3 regions of the Pseudorhodoplanes sp. genome follow, and region 2 is predicted to be linked to each of the others. Evidence: predicted binding sites of a transcription regulator. Region 2 holds the regulator's gene; each other region holds the start of a gene.
What was found. Region 2 encodes LexA, which represses DNA repair genes until DNA is damaged. Its sites were predicted from a motif close to TGTTCNNNNTGTGTTCNG; they were not measured.
Positions count from the first base shown of each region.

Region 1: the regulator LexA is predicted to act here: its motif matches at 1,831-1,848, upstream of AC5I5I_RS24135 (ImuA family protein).
Region 3: the regulator LexA is predicted to act here: its motif matches at 2,795-2,812, upstream of uvrA (excinuclease ABC subunit UvrA).

Region 1 is NZ_JCABZI010000020.1:17,323-22,814, reverse strand. Features, by position in the region: gene AC5I5I_RS24155 (hypothetical protein) at 1-18, shown strand, start outside; gene AC5I5I_RS24150 (hypothetical protein) at 86-442, shown strand; gene AC5I5I_RS24145 (SOS response-associated peptidase) at 689-1,420, shown strand; gene AC5I5I_RS24140 (hypothetical protein) at 1,459-1,713, opposite strand; gene AC5I5I_RS24135 (ImuA family protein) at 1,887-2,621, shown strand; gene AC5I5I_RS24130 (DUF6504 family protein) at 2,536-4,056, shown strand; gene AC5I5I_RS24125 (error-prone DNA polymerase) at 4,053-5,492, shown strand, end outside.
Region 2 is NZ_JCABZI010000004.1:36,401-41,892, forward strand. Features, by position in the region: gene AC5I5I_RS06805 (ComEC/Rec2 family competence protein) at 1-2,297, shown strand, start outside; gene lexA (transcriptional repressor LexA) at 2,280-2,975, opposite strand; gene AC5I5I_RS06815 (molybdopterin molybdotransferase MoeA) at 3,108-4,319, opposite strand; gene moaC (cyclic pyranopterin monophosphate synthase MoaC) at 4,322-4,804, opposite strand; gene trpC (indole-3-glycerol phosphate synthase TrpC) at 4,808-5,492, opposite strand, start outside.
Region 3 is NZ_JCABZI010000019.1:90,582-96,073, forward strand. Features, by position in the region: gene ligD (DNA ligase D) at 1-663, opposite strand, end outside; gene ku (non-homologous end joining protein Ku) at 678-1,628, opposite strand; gene AC5I5I_RS23255 (outer membrane protein) at 1,862-2,635, shown strand; gene uvrA (excinuclease ABC subunit UvrA) at 2,884-5,492, shown strand, end outside.

The sequences.
Region 1 (5,492 bases), on a different contig from region 2:
GATGGCCTGCTGCGTTGACGGCGTCCATCAGCGCGCGAGGGTCAAACGCGGATAGCGGCTCGGCACGCGCTTTGACGGCAAGTCCATGAATGCACCGAGCATCACCGACAGGGAGACACACAGATTGGCCGATAGGATCTACCCGACGACGCCCGACGGCCGTTACTTTATGGTCGCGGGCAGATTGTGGAGAGCGACGAACCCTGCGATCGCCGAGGCGAAGCGGCAGCAGTTGGTCAGCCAGCTGATGGATGCCCGGCGGGCCGTCAGATACGCCAAGGCGGGTCAAGGCGACTTGAAGCTGGCAAGGGCCGAGGTCGATGCCGCTAAAATTGCGCTCGGAGAGCGCGGGCCGGTATGGTGGGACGACGGGGCGCCAGACCTCAATCGGAAATTGGCCAATAATACGCCATATGCGCAGTGGGCGCTGGAAGCGGGGTGAATTCCCACTCGCTGTCGGGACGTGCTCCCTTCGAGCGACCGGGAACAAGGCCTGTTCTCGCGTCCACCCGGATGGAGTCGCCTCCACAAAACCAGCCGCGTCGGCGTCGCAGCGCTCTCGCGCGAGCCGAGCAACCTGGCGCGCGGTATAGAGTATCCGGCGCCGCCCTCGCTCTAGATTAATGCTGTCGCCTCTTGGTCGAGATGCTGATTGAATGCATGGCGTCGGGCGAGCCAGGAGCTTCTCATGTGCAACCTCTATAGCCTGACCAAGGGCCAGGCCGCCATCGTCGCGCTCGCCCGGGCCATGCGCGACACGACCGGAAATCTGCCGCCACTGCCCGGCATCTTTCCGGATTACCCAGCGCCGATCGTCCGGAATGCTCTCGATGGCACGCGAGAACTCGCCATGGTGCGATGGGGCATGCCGTCGTCGAAGAAGGCGATCTTCGAGTTGGCGAAGAAGCGGGCCGGCAAGCTGGAGGCCAAGGGGAAGGCCGTCGACTTCGACGAGCTCTTGCGGATTGAGCCCGATGGCGGAACCACCAACGTTCGCAAGACCACTTCGTCGCACTGGAAGCCCTGGCTTGGTCCGGCGAACCGTTGCGTGGTCCCACTCACCAGCTTCAGCGAGTTCCACCATGGGTCGAAGCTCGATGTCTGGTTCGCCCTCGCGGAGGACCGCCCGCTCGCGTTCTTCGCCGGAATCTGGACTGCGGGATGGACCGGGGTTCGCAAGATCAAGAACGGCGTGGAGACGACGGACCTGTTCGCCTTTCTCACGACAGACCCGAATGCCGAAGTCGGCGCCGTTCATCCCAAGGCGATGCCGGTCATCCTGACCGAGCCCTGGGAAATCGAGATGTGGATGACGGCGTCATGGGACCAGGCCAAGGCGCTGCAGCGGCCGTTGCCGGATGGCGCGCTGACGACGGTTCAGCGGGGCGGCAAAAAGGATGACCTTGCTCCGTTGTCGTAGCGCTCTTCTGCGAACCTGACGGTGGCGGGAAGATGGAATTAGGTGAGTTCGCCAGCTCCGAGGAACGCCTCGACGGCGGCGGCCGATAGATCGCCGATGGATCTCGATCGATCCGACATCAACCGCACGACGATCCCGCCAAGGCGCGCCTTCGCCGCGTCCTTATCCGTAACGGCGTCCGTGCGCTCGAGGCCCAACGCGTTCGACGCTCGGGCAAGTATCGCTTCGGCAATGAGAAGCTCCTGTGAATTCAGAACGCCGGGAAAGCGGAACGAGGGGGTGGGCATGCGCATGATCTCGACGAGGGTGAGCCGACAACGCCGCTGATTGGTGGAGGTTCACTGAACGCTCTTCGCTCAGCGGTCGCGTGGCGTGTTGCATTTGCGTGTCTTGACTCGCACGCCGTTAGAAAGAACAAAAAGCGAACATAATTCAGGAGCGAGATCAAGTGGCTTGCGAGCCCGTCATGGCGCGCCTTCGGGAGCAAATCGACCGGATCCAGGGTGGGCCATCCCGCCAGCGGCAGGTACTGAGCTTCGGTCTTCGCGCACTCGACGAGCGGCTGCCGGCAAAGGGGTTGGAGCTCGGCGCGCTGCATGAAGTCGCCGGGGGTGGCAACGGCGCCACCGACGGGGCGGCGGCCGCGCTTTTCGTCGCCGGCATAGCGGCACGGACGACGGGCAAAGTCCTCTGGTGCCTCACACGCACCGACCTGTTCGCCCCGGCGATCGCGCAGGTCGGCCTTGCCGCAGATCGCGTGATTTACGTCGAAGCCGGCGACGACAAAGCGGTTCTAGCCTGCGCCGAGGAGGGCCTGCGTCATGGTGGGCTGGGTGCCGTCGTTGGCGAAATCGGGCGGTTGTCGATCACGGCCTCGCGGCGACTTCAACTCGCAGCCGAGGGCTCAGGAACGATCGCGCTGGCTATCCGCCGATGGCGGCGACAGGCGGACGCGGTCGATTTCGGACAACCGACAGCCGCGGTGACGCGGTGGCGGGTTTCCACTCTGCCGTCCGCTCCACTTCCGGTGCCCGGCGTAGGGCGACCGCGATGGCTGATCGAACTTATCCGTTGCCGCGCCGGCGAAAGCGCCGATTTCGAACTGGAGGCCTGCGATGGCACGGGTCGTCTCGCTCTACCTCCCGACCTGGCCAACCGACCGGTGGAAAAGGAGATCTGGCGCCGCTTCGCCTCAGCTTGAGGGTGGGCTGGCTCTTGCTGCCCATGACGGACGCCGACGCGTCGTCGTCGCTGCCGATAGCGTGGCTCGGCAGGCCGGCGTGCGCATCGGCATGCCCGCGACCAGGGCGCAGGTCCTGGTGCCCGGGCTGACGCTTGAAGACGCCGACCTCGCGGGCGATCTGAAATCGCTCGACGCGCTGGCGGGCTGGATGCTGCGTTATTCCCCCATCGTCGCGGCGGACCCGCCAGATGGCGTCGTTCTGGACACCACCGGCGCCGACCACCTTCGCGGCGGCGAGGAGGCCATGTTGGAGGGCCTGATCGTGAGGTTGGCGGCGTCGGGCTTCGATGCTCGTGCTGCCGTCGCCGACACTTGGGGCATCGCCCATGGGTTGGCGCGGTACGGAGCGGCCTCCCTCGTCATCGTAGATCACGGCGTCCATGAGGATGCGATCGGGCGGTTGCCGATTGCAGCATTGCGTTTGGCGCCAGACATCGTCGCGGGTCTGCGGGCGTTAGGCTTCAGCACAACCGCCGATCTTCTCGCCCAACCGCGCGCGCCGTTGATATTGCGCTTTGGTCCCGAACTGAACCGTAGGCTCGACCAGGCTCTGGGAATGGTGCGTGAGCCTATCGAGCCGATCCGGCCGCCCGACATCATCGAGGTCCGGCGCGCCTTCGCTGAGCCGATCGGGGCGGCAGAAACGATCGCTCGATATATCGGTAAGCTCGTGGGCGACCTCTGCCAGCGGCTCGAGGCCAGAGGCCTAGGCGTCAGGCATCTCGACCTGATCTGCGAGCGCGTCGATAGCCGCACCGAAGCGGTTCGAGTGATGACCGCCGCGCCGGTTCGCCACATCCGGCGGCTGACGCGCCTGCTCACTGAAAAGATCGAGACGATCGACCCTGGGTTCGGGATCGAGATCATGTCACTTGCGGCGACGCTGGCCGAGCCCCTAGCCAACACACAGCACGTTGCCTCGCTGGTTGAGGCCGCGATACCGGACGTTTCCGGCCTGATCGATACGCTCGCCAACCGGGTCGGGGAGCGCCGGCTCTATCGTATCGCCGCCATTGCCAGCGATGTCCCGGAACGGTCCGTCCGCAAGGTACTGCCGATGGCGACCGCGACCGGCGAGAACTGGAACGGCGAGTGGCCTCGACCCTCGCGGCTTCTGGCACCGGCAGAGCCGATCGAGACGGTCGCGCTGCTGCCCGACCATCCGCCGGTGACGTTCATCTGGCGCGGCGTCCGTCGCCGCGTCAAGCGTGCAGATGGGCCCGAGCGAATCTTCGGCGAGTGGTGGCGCCGCGATGCCGAGCTCTCGGCCGTGCGCGACTACTTCCGCGTCGAGGACGAGGCCGGCGAGCGCTACTGGATCTATCGTGCCGGCGACGGCGAGAACCCGGGCACCGGGTCGCACCGGTGGTTCATCCATGGGATCTTCGGATGACCGCGCTCACCCGATACGCCGAGCTGCAGGTCACCTCGCATTTCAGTTTCCTGCGCGGAGCGTCCTCGGCCGATGAGCTCTTCGCCACAGCCGCAGTGCTTGGTATCAAGGCGCTGGCCGTGGTCGATCGCAACAGTCTGGCGGGCATCGTCCGGGCGCATGAGGCGGCCAAGTCGACCGGCGTACGGCTCATCGTCGGTTGTCGCCTAGACCTCTTTGAGGGGATGTCGGTCCTGGTTTACCCGACGGATCGAGCCGCATACTCCCGGCTCTGCCGTCTTTTGACCCATGGCAAAAAGCGCGGCGGCAAGGCGCGCTGCGTGCTTGAGTGGGCCGACCTTGTCGCCTATGGCGAAGGCCTGATCGTGGTTCTGGTCCCCGATCAGGCCGACCAAATCTGCGGCGTCCGTCTTCGCAGGCTTCGCGACGCCTTCGGCGATCGCGCCTTCTTGGCGTTGACGCTGCAGCGTAGGCCCAACGACCAACTGCGCCTGCATGATCTGTCGAACCTCGCAACTCGCATGGGGGTCCCGACGGTGGTGACCAACGACGTCCTTTTCCACGAGCCGGGCCGCCGCATGCTGCAGGACGTCGTCACCTGCATTCGCCACAACGTCACCATCGACGAACTTGGACAGCGGCGCGAGCGGCACGCCGACCGCTACCTCAAGCCGCCCGAGGAGATGCAGCGCCTTTTCCAACGCTACCCGGAGGCTCTATCGCGAACGAGCGAGATAGTGGAGCGATGCCGCTTCAACTTGGACGAGCTCGCCTATCAATATCCCGAGGAACGCGACGACCCGGCGCTGACCCCGCAGGAGACGCTTGAAAGGTTGACCTGGGAAGGGGCGCAGGCGCGCTATCCGGAAGGACTACCCGACCGCGTCCGCAAGGCGCTTGAGCACGAGTTGCGGCTGATCGCCAAGCTCGCCTATGCGCCTTATTTCCTCACCGTGAACAGCATCGTCCGCTTCGCCCGTTCGCAGGAGATCCTGTGCCAGGGCCGTGGCTCCGCCGCGAACTCCGCCGTCTGCTTCGTGCTCGGCATCACCTCGATCGACCCGGGCCGCAACGACCTGCTGTTCGAGCGCTTCGTTTCTGAGGAGCGGCGCGAGCCACCCGACATCGACGTCGATTTCGAACACGAGCGCCGCGAGATCGTGATCCAATGGGTGTTCGAGACCTACGGTCGCGATCGGGCCGCGCTGTGCTCGACCGTGATCCGGTATCGCTCGAAGGGCGCGCTCCGCGACGTCGGCAAGGCGCTCGGCCTCACCGAGGATCTGATCAGGACGCTATCGTCACAGGTCTGGACGTTCTCGAAGGACGGTGTCGGTATGAGGGAGGTCAAGGACCTCAAGCTCGTTCCCGATCGCCGCCTCCTCCTCGCGCTCGATCTTGCCCGGCAGCTGATGGGCGCGCCGCGACACCTGTCG
Region 2 (5,492 bases):
ATCCGAAAGGTCGCGAGCGGGCGGAGGCGCGCAAGGGCGCGCGGGCCGGCACGTGGCCGCTTGGAGGACGCACCCGCGATGGATCGTCCGGCTGGCCCGATGCCCTGTCCCCTTTGTTGCAGGGCGCCGGCGCGCGCATGGGCAGCTGGATCGCCCATGACACCGCGCCGGGACGCCTCATTCCCTGGCTGCCCATCGCCTTCGGCTTCGGCGTCGTCCTCTATTTCGCCGCGGATCGCGAGCCGTTTCTGTGGGCCGGCATCGCACTCACGGCCGCGGCGATACTTCTATGCATCGCGGCCCGCGCCCGACCGATCGCGTTTCCGGTCGCTGTGGCTGCCGCCGCGATCGCATTCGGCTTCACGCTCGCAGCCTGGAAGACCGCTCGCATCGCCCATCCGATCCTCGCGGCGCCCGCATTCAATGTGACGCTGTCGGGCTTTGTCGAATCCAGAGAGGAACGCGAGCGAAGCGATCGTATCGTGATTGCCGTCCATGCCATGAGCGGTGCGCGCCCCGACATCAAGCTGGAACGCGTTCGCGTGTCTGTGCGCAAGGGCATGGCGCCGCCGGTGGCCTCCTTCGTCGAATTGCGCGCAAGACTCAATCCTCCGCTCTCGCCGCTGCGGCCGGGCGGCTACGACTTCGCGCGCGATTACTATTTCCAGCGGCTCGGCGCGACGGGTTTCGTGCTCGGCGCGATCAAACAGGTGACGCCGCCCGAACCGCCCGGAATGCGGCTGCGCTATGCCGCTGCCATCGGGTCGCTTAGGGATGCGATCGACGCGCGCATCCGCGCGGTCATTCCGGGCGACAACGGCGCGATCGCCTCGGCGCTGATCACCGGAAAACGCGATGCGATATCGTCGTCGGTCAACGAGGCCATGTACGTCTCGAGCCTCGCGCATGTGCTGTCGATCTCCGGCTATCACATGGCCGTGGTTGCCGGCATCGCCTTCTTCACGTTCCGCGCCGGCCTCGCGTTCTTCCCTTCGATTGCCAGCCGTTACCCAATCAAGAAATGGGCGGCGCTGGCGGCTCTGTGCATGGCGGCATTCTATCTGCTGCTGTCCGGTGCCGAAGTCGCGACCCAGCGCGCCTTCATCATGACGGCAATCGTGTTGATCGGCGTGATCTTCGACCGGCCGGCCCTGACGCTTCGTACGATCTGCGTCGCCGCCTTGGTGCTGCTCGCGATCTCGCCGGAGGCAATTGTCCATCCGAGTTTCCAGATGTCGTTTGCGGCCACGCTCGCGCTGATCGCGGTGTACGAGCGCGGACTGCCAATCATGTCGGCCGAGCCGGGCACGCCCTTTGCGGCCCGGATGGCGTTATGGGGCGGACGGGAGATCGCGGCGCTCGTCATTGCGTCGCTTGTCGCGGGGTCTGCGACGACACTGTTCGCCGCCTATCACTTTCACAGACTGGCGCCTTATGGCGTGCTGGCAAATCTCTTCGCGATGCCGGCGGTGTCGATCTGGGTGATGCCGGCTGGCATTCTCGGCCTGATCGCACTGCCGTTCGGCTTCGACCGGCCATTCTGGTGGCTGATGGGCGAGGGCATCGAGTGGATGATCGTTGTCGCAACCTGGGTTGCCAGTCTGCCCGGCGCCGTCGGACGGATCCCGGCTTTCGGCGTTGGCACCCTGCTGATCGGCGCTGCCGGGCTGGTGGTGATGTGCCTGTTGCGATCGCCGCTGCGGTGGACCGGCGCGGCGATGGTCGCGCTTTGTATCGTGTTTGCCTGGAGGGCACCGCGACCGGACATCCTTGTGTCGGCCGACGCAAGCATGGTGGCGGTCCGCGATGCCGGCGGAGTCTTGCGGGTCATGGCCAGCCGCCGCGACGGATTCGTCCTGCGTGAGTGGCTTGCCGCCGATGGCGATGCCAGAACCGACAAGGACGAGTCGCTGGCGGAGGGCATTCGCTGCGACCTGGCGGGATGCGTTGCACGGCTGGCCGACGGCCGCGCCGTCGCGCTGTCGCTCAGCGCGGAGGCGCTGATGGAGGATTGCACTTCGGCGGTTTTTGTCGTGACCGCGCGCAACGCTCCGCCGGTTTGCGCCGCGTTGCTGATCGACCGCACTCGCGCGCGCGCTCATGGTGCGGCCGCGGCCCGCTGGGATGGCGGCATGTTCGTGCAGGAGAGCACGCGGCCGCCAACCTACGACCGGCCTTGGGCCCGCGCTCCTGCGGCAGTGGCTACGATCCCCGCACGCCCGGCCCCGCCGCGCGACGCGACACCGCGGCCGGCCGATCTGGAAGCCGACGACGGTCCGTCAGTAACGCCGGAATAGTCCCACCAGTTTGCCCTGAATCCGGACGCGGGTCGGCGGCAGGATACGGACTTCATACGACGTGTTAGCCGGTTCAAGTGCGATGGAAGCGCCGCGCCTGCGAAACCGTTTGAGGGTCGCTTCCTCATCGTCGATCAGGGCCACGACGATGTCGCCGGTATCGGCGGCCTCGGACTTGCGGATCAGCACCGTATCGCCGTCGAGAATGCCGGCATCGACCATCGAATCGCCGCGCACTTCGAGCGCGAAGTGATCGCCCGAGGTGAGCAGGTCCGGCGGCACATTGATGGTGTGGCTTTTGGTCTGGATCGCCTCGATCGGCGTGCCCGCCGCGATTCGGCCCATCATCGGCACCGCGACGGGGCGGCCGCCATCGTCTTCCGACGCGGTTCGCACCCGGCCGAGATTGCCCTCGATCACGCTCGGGGTGAAACCACGGCGGGGCGTGCTGCCCTGGTTGACCGAATCCGGCAGCTTGATCACCTCGATCGCGCGCGCGCGGTTCGGCAGGCGCCGGATGAAACCGCGCTCCTCCAGCGCCGTGATCAGCCGGTGGATGCCGGATTTGGACCGCAGGTCGAGGGCGTCCTTCATCTCGTCGAAGGACGGCGGAACGCCGGCTTCCTTCAGACGCTCGTTTATGAATCGCAGAAGCTCGAACTGCTTGCGGGTCAGCATTCAGGTGTCTCCCGGACAGCGTCAGGATCGTGGAACAATCCCAAGAGATACGAAACAAATCATGAACGAACACTATATGTTCGATATGTGTTCCGCAACCCCTTAATTTGACGTGAAGAAAGCGGGAGATGCCTAAAGGGGAAGCTTCAGGATAACACAGGGTGAACCGGCGGGCGCGGGCGATGCATGCGGTTCGCGGATCACGAGGCAATCGGCATCGGCCAGAATGCGGGTCATCGACGAATCCTGGGTCGGGAACGGAGTGGCCACCAGCGCGCCGCGCGACGACCGCGACAGGCGGGCTCGCAGGTAATCGGCACGCTCGTCGTTCTCGGGCAGGTCGCAGCCGAGCAGGCCATGGTCGAGGGGGATCGAGACGTCGGTTCGGCCGGTCAGGGTGCGCAGCAGCGGCACCAGAAACAGCACCGCGCAGACGAAGGCCGAGACCGGATTGCCCGGCAGGCCCAGCACATGAATCGGGCCGAGCCGGCCATGCATCAGCGGACGCCCCGGCCGCATCGCAATCTTCCAGAACGACAGGTCCATGCCTTCCTGCTTCAGGGCCTGCTGCACCAGGTCATAGTCGCCGACCGAAGCGCCCCCCATGGTGACGAGCACGTCGGCCCGCCGCATCCGCGCATCTTGGATCGCTGCAACGGTATCGGCCACGGTGTCGCGGGCGATGCCGAGGTCGCTGACATCGGCGCCTTCCTGGCGGGCCAGCGCGGCAACCGAATAGCCGTTCGAATAGACGATCTGACCCGGGCCGGGTTGGCGTCCGGGTAGCACCAGCTCGTCACCGGTGGCGAGCAAGGCGACGCGCGGCTTGCGGTGAACCGGTAGGATCGGGTGGTTCATCGCCGCCGCAAGCCCGAGATCGCGGCCGCTCAGGACGCGGCCGCGCGTGAGCAAGGTCTCCCCCTGCTTGAAATCCAGTCCGGCGGCGCGGATATGGCGGCCCTTCCGCGGCACCTCGGTGACGATGACGTTGTCGCCGTCGCGGCGGGTGTCTTCCTGCACCACGATGGTGTCGGCGCCGGCGGGCAACTCGCCGCCGGTGAAAATCCGCGCCGCCTGTCCCGGTCTCACCTCGCCAGTGAACGGCCGTCCGGCCGCGACCTCGCCGATGACTTTCAGATCGGTCGGCGCGCTGGTGATGTCCTCGGAACGGACCGCATAGCCATCCATCGCCGACACATCGACCGGCGGCTGGGTCCTGAGTGAGCGGACATCGTCAGCGAGGACGCGGCCATGCGCTTCGGTGATCGGCACGCGTTCGCTCGGCAGCGCACTCGCTTGCGCCAGCACGCGCTGCAAGGCGTCGGCAACGGGCAGGAGCGCCATATTCACGTCGCCCGGTAGGGACCGGATTTGCCGCCGGTCTTTTCCACCAGATGCACGCCTTCGATGCGCATGCCGCGCTCGGCGGCCTTGACCATGTCGTAGATGGTCAGGCACGCGACCGACACCGCGGTTAGCGCTTCCATTTCCACGCCGGTCGGTCCGGTCACCTTCACGCTGGCGCGCACGGCAATGCCGGGCAGCGCTGGGTCGGGCGTGAGGTCGACGCTCACCTGCGACAGTGCGAGTGGATGGCAGAGCGGGATCAGTTCGTGCGTGCGCTTGGCGGCCATGATGCCGGCGATGCGCGCGGTGCCGAGCACGTCGCCCTTCTTGGCATTGCCCGACATCACGAGGTCGAGCGTGGCCTTGCTCATCACCACGCGGCCTTCCGCGACGGCGACACGCTCGGTCGCCGCCTTGTCGGAGACGTCGACCATATGCGCTTCGCCGGATGGCCCGAGATGGGTGAGCACCTTGTCGGACATGGCTTAGCCCGCCGCCGCGCGGGGCTGGGGCCGAGCAAGCAGCGAACGCGTTGCCTCGGCCACATCGTTCGCGCGCATCAGGCTCTCACCGATCAGGAATGTGGAGATACCGACCGTCGACAATAGGGCGAGATCGGCCGGCGTGAAGATGCCGCTCTCGCCGACGATCAGCCGGTCGCGCGGGACCTTCGGCGCAAGCGCCATACTGACATCGAGTGATGTCTCGAATGTCCGCAGATTGCGGTTGTTGATGCCGAACAGCCGCGACTTGAGCTTGAGCGCGCGGTCGAGTTCGGCCTCATCGTGGATTTCGATCAGTACGTCCATGTCGTAGGAGATCGCCGCGGCTTCGAGTTCATGCGCGGCGGCGTCATCGATTGCGGCCATGATAATCAGGATGCAATCGCCACCCCAGGCGCGCGCCTGCGCCACCTGATAGGGATCGAACATGAAATCCTTCCGGAGCGCGGGCAGGGAGGTCGCGGCCCGCGCCTGCGTCAGGAATTCGGGCTTGCCCTGAAATGACGGCGCATCGGTCAGCACCGACAGGCAGGCGGCACCGCCCTGTTCGTAAGCCTTCGCAATCGCCACCGGATCGAAATCCGCGCGGATCAGCCCTTTTGACGGACTGGCCTTCTTGACCTCGGCGATCAGCGCGTATTGCCCGCCGGCGAGCTTGCGCTCGATA
Region 3 (5,492 bases), on a different contig from region 2:
GACGATCTCGGGATCGTCCTTGCCCGCACTGCCACCCTTCCGGTTCGAGTGCCAGACCGCCTTGCCCCCGCGCTTTCCTTGCGCGATCTCGTCCATGCTGCGGCCGGATTTCACGCTGGTGAGTTCGGTCTCGGCCGACGGCGTTCCGCCGCGCCGCATGTAATCGTCCAGCTCCTTGATCAGCAGCCAGTTGTCCTTGTCCTTCGGAGAGCGCTTGCGGAGTTTCACCAGCGCCCATTTGCCATGCAGCCGTTCGCCATGAAGGATGAAGGCGAGCTTGCCTTTCCTGAGCTGCTCCTCGACGTCGGGCTCCTGCTCCTGCGGCTCCCATGTGCCGGTGTCCCACAGCATGACCGTGCCGCCGCCATATTCGCCCTTCGGAATCGTGCCTTCGAAATCGCCGTAATCGAGCGGGTGATCTTCGGTGCGGACCGCCAGACGCTTGTCGTCGGGATCCTCGCTGGGGCCTTTCGGCACCGCCCAGCTCATCAGCACGCCGTTCCACTCGAGGCGGAAGTCGTAATGCAGCGCGCGCGCGGCATGCTTCTGGATCAGATAGCGAAGTTTGGATGCCTTCTTCTGCCTGCCGACGACGCCTTTCGGCTCGGCGGTGCGCGCGAAGTCCCGCCTGGCGTTGTACTCGCGCAGCGATCCGCGGGGCATCGGTCAGGTATCCGTCACGCCGCCTTGCGGCGGCTGGTCTTCTTGGCGGTCTTGCTCGCAGTCTTGGCGCTTTTGCTCTTGGCGGTTTTGGTCTTGCTTGCCGGCGTCTTGGCTTTTCCGGTCGATGCGGACGACTTGGAATCGCTGCCCTTGCCGGCGGGTTTGCCCTCGCCGCCCTTGTCGCCACCGCCCTTGCCGACGCTGCGTTTCAGCGCGTCCATCAGGTTGATGACGTTGGAGACCGGCTGCGCTTCCTCGATCTCGCGCGGCGGACGCTTCTCTTCCTTGGCCTTGATCAGCTCGCGCAACGCGGCCGTATAGGTGTCCTTGAATTTCTCCGGCTGGAAGTCGCCTGCCTTTTTCTGGATCAGCTCTTCGGCCAGCGACACCAGATCGGCATCGACCTTTTTCGACGGCAATTCGTCGAATACGTCGGCTTTCTTGATCTCGTCGGCATAGCGCAGCGTCTCCATCAGAAGACCCTTGCCGTAGGGCTTGATCGCCACGATCGATCCCTGGCCGCGCACCACCAGCTGTCCGAGCCCGATCTTCTTCGTCTTCTTCAAGGCGTCGCGCAAAACGATATAGGCCTCGGCCGCGTCTTCATCCTCGTCCGACGGCACGATGTAGAATGGCCGGTCGAAATACACTTCGTCGATCGCATCCTCGTCCACGAATTGCGACAGGTCGATCGACTTCTTGGCCTCGAGCTTGACGTCGTTGATTTCCTCGTCGGTCAGGAGAACGTATTTGTTCTTCTCGACCTCGTAGCCCTTCACGATCTCCGACGCTTCCACCGGACCGACGCCCGGCACCACCTTCTCATAGCGGATGCGCTTGCCGGTCGGCTCGTGGATCTGGTTGAACGAAATCCGGCTGGTGGACTTTGTGGCCGGCAGGACTTCAACCGGGATCGAGACCAGTGCCAGCCTGATCCGGCCCGACCAATACGCACGCGTCGGCATGGAAAACCCCTCTCGCGGGACTGCAGCGGCATTCAAGGTCATAAAACGACCGCCGCCAAGTCCGGTTCCCTGCCCTTATGCACCGTAAGGGTTGCGAAATCGCGTATGCGCAGCTCCTTATTTGCGTACCTATACTGTGAATAGAATACGATTGTTGCAGGCGGGTGACAGCGCGCGCGGCGAACGGCGGATATAGTCCCCGGGACGATTCCAGAAAGCCTGGGGAGGCTCTCATGCGTGCCTTGAAAATTGGATACACGATCGCTGCAACGGTCCTGATGACCGCGGCCGCTCACGCTGCTGACATCGCGCGCCCGGTCTACAAGGCCGCGCCGGTCGTCGCGCCGATGTACAACTGGTCCGGTTTCTATGTCGGCGGCCATGCCGGCTGGGCTTGGGCCGATTCCACGGTCGATGGCACCACAGGAACCTTCGACAATGGCGGGCCGCAGAGCCAGAAGCTGAAGCCGGACGACTGGATGTGGGGCGGCCAGATTGGCTACAACTGGCAAGCCGGCAACTGGGTCGTCGGCATTGAAGCAGACCTTGGGGAACTCAATCCCAGCGCCAATGTGACGTTCTTCGGCCCCGGCAGCGCCGGAAACGACGACATCTTCTCCGTCAGCTATGGCCGTTACTACACCGTGACCGGCCGCCTTGGCTGGGCAATGGACCGCGCCCTCTGGTACGTCAAGGGCGGTTATGTGAATGCGAAGATCTCGCAGCTAGCCGGTGACACCGACGGCGGCGCCATTGATCCGACCGATTTCGTGTCGGTGTCGAAGAACCGCGGCGGCTGGACGCTTGGCGGCGGTCTCGAATACGGACTGACACCGAACTGGTCGGTCAAGGTCGAGTATCTCTACATGGACTTCAGCAACGTCTCGATCGCCAATCTTGATCCTGGCAGCGAGACTTATACCTTCAGCGACAGCGTGCAGACTGTGAAGGTTGGCGTGAACTATCGGTTCGACTGGGGCAAGGCTCCGGTGATGGCGAAATACTGAGCCATCCGCGCTCGGATCTCTCAAAGGGCCGGCCTCGCGCCGGCCCTTTTGCTTTGGATGGGCCCGTAGCCGCGCAGCTTCCGGCGCGGCCCGTGAGTTCCGGCCGGTGTCTGTTGACAGATAACGCCCATGCGGCCGCCGGGGGTGGAAAACCGCAGGTGTTCTCACTACGTTCGCCTGACCATCCGCCTGCGTCGAAACGCGTGCCGGACGTCCGCCGTAACTTTGCAGAGCCCCGGTACCCCGGCATGAACGACCTGTTCGACAAGAGCGCCAAATCGTCCCGTCGCGCCGATAGCCGCGTGATCTCCATTCGCGGCGCCCGCGAGCACAATCTCAAGAACGTGGACGTCGACCTGCCGCGCGATTCGCTGGTGGTGTTCACCGGCCTGTCCGGGTCGGGCAAATCCTCGCTCGCCTTCGACACCATCTATGCCGAGGGCCAACGCCGCTACGTCGAGAGCCTGTCGGCCTATGCCCGGCAATTCCTCGAGATGATGCAGAAGCCGGATGTCGACCAGATCGACGGCCTGTCGCCGGCCATCTCCATCGAGCAGAAGACCACCTCGAAGAACCCGCGCTCGACCGTCGGCACCGTCACCGAGATCTACGATTACATGCGGCTGCTGTGGGCGCGGGTCGGCATCCCCTACTCGCCCGCGACCGGCCTGCCGATCGAGAGCCAGACCGTGTCGCAGATGGTCGACCGGGTGCTGGCGTTGCCCGAGGGCACCCGCCTCTACATCCTGGCGCCGGTCGTGCGCGACCGGAAAGGCGAATACAAGAAGGAGGTTGCCGACTGGATGAAGCGCGGCTTTCAGCGGCTGAAGATCGACGGGCAATATTACGAGATCGCCAACGCGCCGGTGCTGGACAAGAAGTTCAAGCACAATATCGACGTGGTGGTGGACCGCATTGTGGTCCGTGCCGACATCAAGCAGCGGCTGGCGGAAAGTTTCGAGACCGCGCTGGCGCTGGCCGAAGGCATGGCGGTGGCGGAATTCGCCGATGGCGGCGTCGCAGCCGAAGGCAAGCGCCTCAAGGGCAGCCATGCCGAAGAGCGCATGCTGTTCTCCGAGAAATTCGCCTGCCCGGTCTCCGGCTTCACCATTGCCGAGATCGAGCCGCGCCTATTCTCGTTCAACAATCCGTTCGGCGCCTGCCCGAAATGCGGCGGCCTCGGCGTCGAGCAGCATATCGACGCCGAACTGGTCATCACCGACAAGGACATGACGCTGCGCAAGGGCGCGATCGCGCCATGGGCGAAATCGTCATCGCCCTATTACGTGCAGACGCTGGAAGCGCTGGCCAAGCATTACAAATTCACCCTCGACACCAAGTGGAAGGCGCTGCCGAAAAAGACCCAGGACGCGATCCTGTATGGCTCCGGCGACGACGACATCAAGTTCACCTATGACGACGGGCTGCGCTCCTACACCACCAAGAAGCCGTTCGAAGGCGTGGTCACCAATCTGGAGCGCCGCTTCCGCGAGACAGAAAGCGAATGGGCGCGCGAGGAACTGGGCAAGTATTTTACCGACGTGCCGTGCGACGCCTGCAATGGCTATCGCCTGAAGCCGGAAGCGATGTGCGTGAAGATCGGCGGCCTGCATATCGGCCAGGTCTCCGAGATGAGCATCCGCAAGGCCGCGCAATGGTTCGAGGGCATCCCGTCGCAGCTCAACAAGCAGCAGAACGAGATCGCGGTCCGCATCCTGAAGGAGATCCGCGACCGCCTGCGCTTCCTCGTGGACGTCGGCCTCGAATATCTCACCCTCGCCCGCGCCTCCGGCACGCTGTCGGGCGGCGAGAGCCAGCGCATCCGCCTCGCCTCGCAGATCGGATCAGGCCTGACCGGTGTGCTCTACGTGCTGGACGAGCCCTCCATCGGCCTGCACCAGCGCGACAATGCGCGGCTTCTTGAAACGCTGAAGCGGCTGCGCGACCTCGGCAACACCGTGATCGTGGTCGAGCATGACGAGGACGCGATCCGGCTCGCCGATTACGTGCTCGATATCGGCCCCGGCGCCGGCGTGCATGGCGGGCGCATCGTGGCGCAGGGCACGCCCGACGAGGTGATGCACGACAAGCATTCGCTCACCGGCAAATATCTCACCGGCGAATACGGCATTCCGGTTCCCGAGCGCCGCGCGCCGTCGAAGCATCGCGCCATCAAGGTGGTCAACGCGCGCGGCAACAATCTGAAGAACGTCACCGCCGAAATCCCGCTGGGTCTGTTCACCGCGGTCACCGGCGTCTCCGGCGGCGGCAAGTCGACCTTCCTCGTCGACACGCTGTACAAGTCGATCGCCCGCAAGCTGAACGGCGCCTCCGACGCCCCCGCCCCGCATGACCGCATCGAGGGGCTGGAGCATATCGACAAGATCATCGACATCGACCAGTCGCCGATCGGCCGCACCCCGCGCTCCAATCCCGCGACCTATACCGGCGCCTTCACCCCGATCCGCGAATGGTTCGCCGGCCTGCCGGAGTCGAAGGCGCGCGGCTACGAGCCCGGCCGCTTCTCCTTCAACGTCAAGGGCGGCCGCTGCGAGGCCTGCCAGGGCGACGGCGTCATCAAGATCGAGATGCACTTCCTGCCCGACGTGTATGTCACCTGCGAGACCTGCAAGGGCAAACGTTACAATCGCGAGACCCTCGACGTCACCTTCAAGAACAAGTCGATCGCCGACATTCTCGACATGACGGTCGACGAGGGCGCGGACTTCTTCAAGGCGGTGCCGAAGATCCGCGATATCCTGACCACGCTGCAGCGCGTGGGGCTGGGCTACATCCATATCGGCCAGCAGGCCACCACGCTGTCGGGGGGCGAGGCGCAGCGCATCAAGCTCGCCAA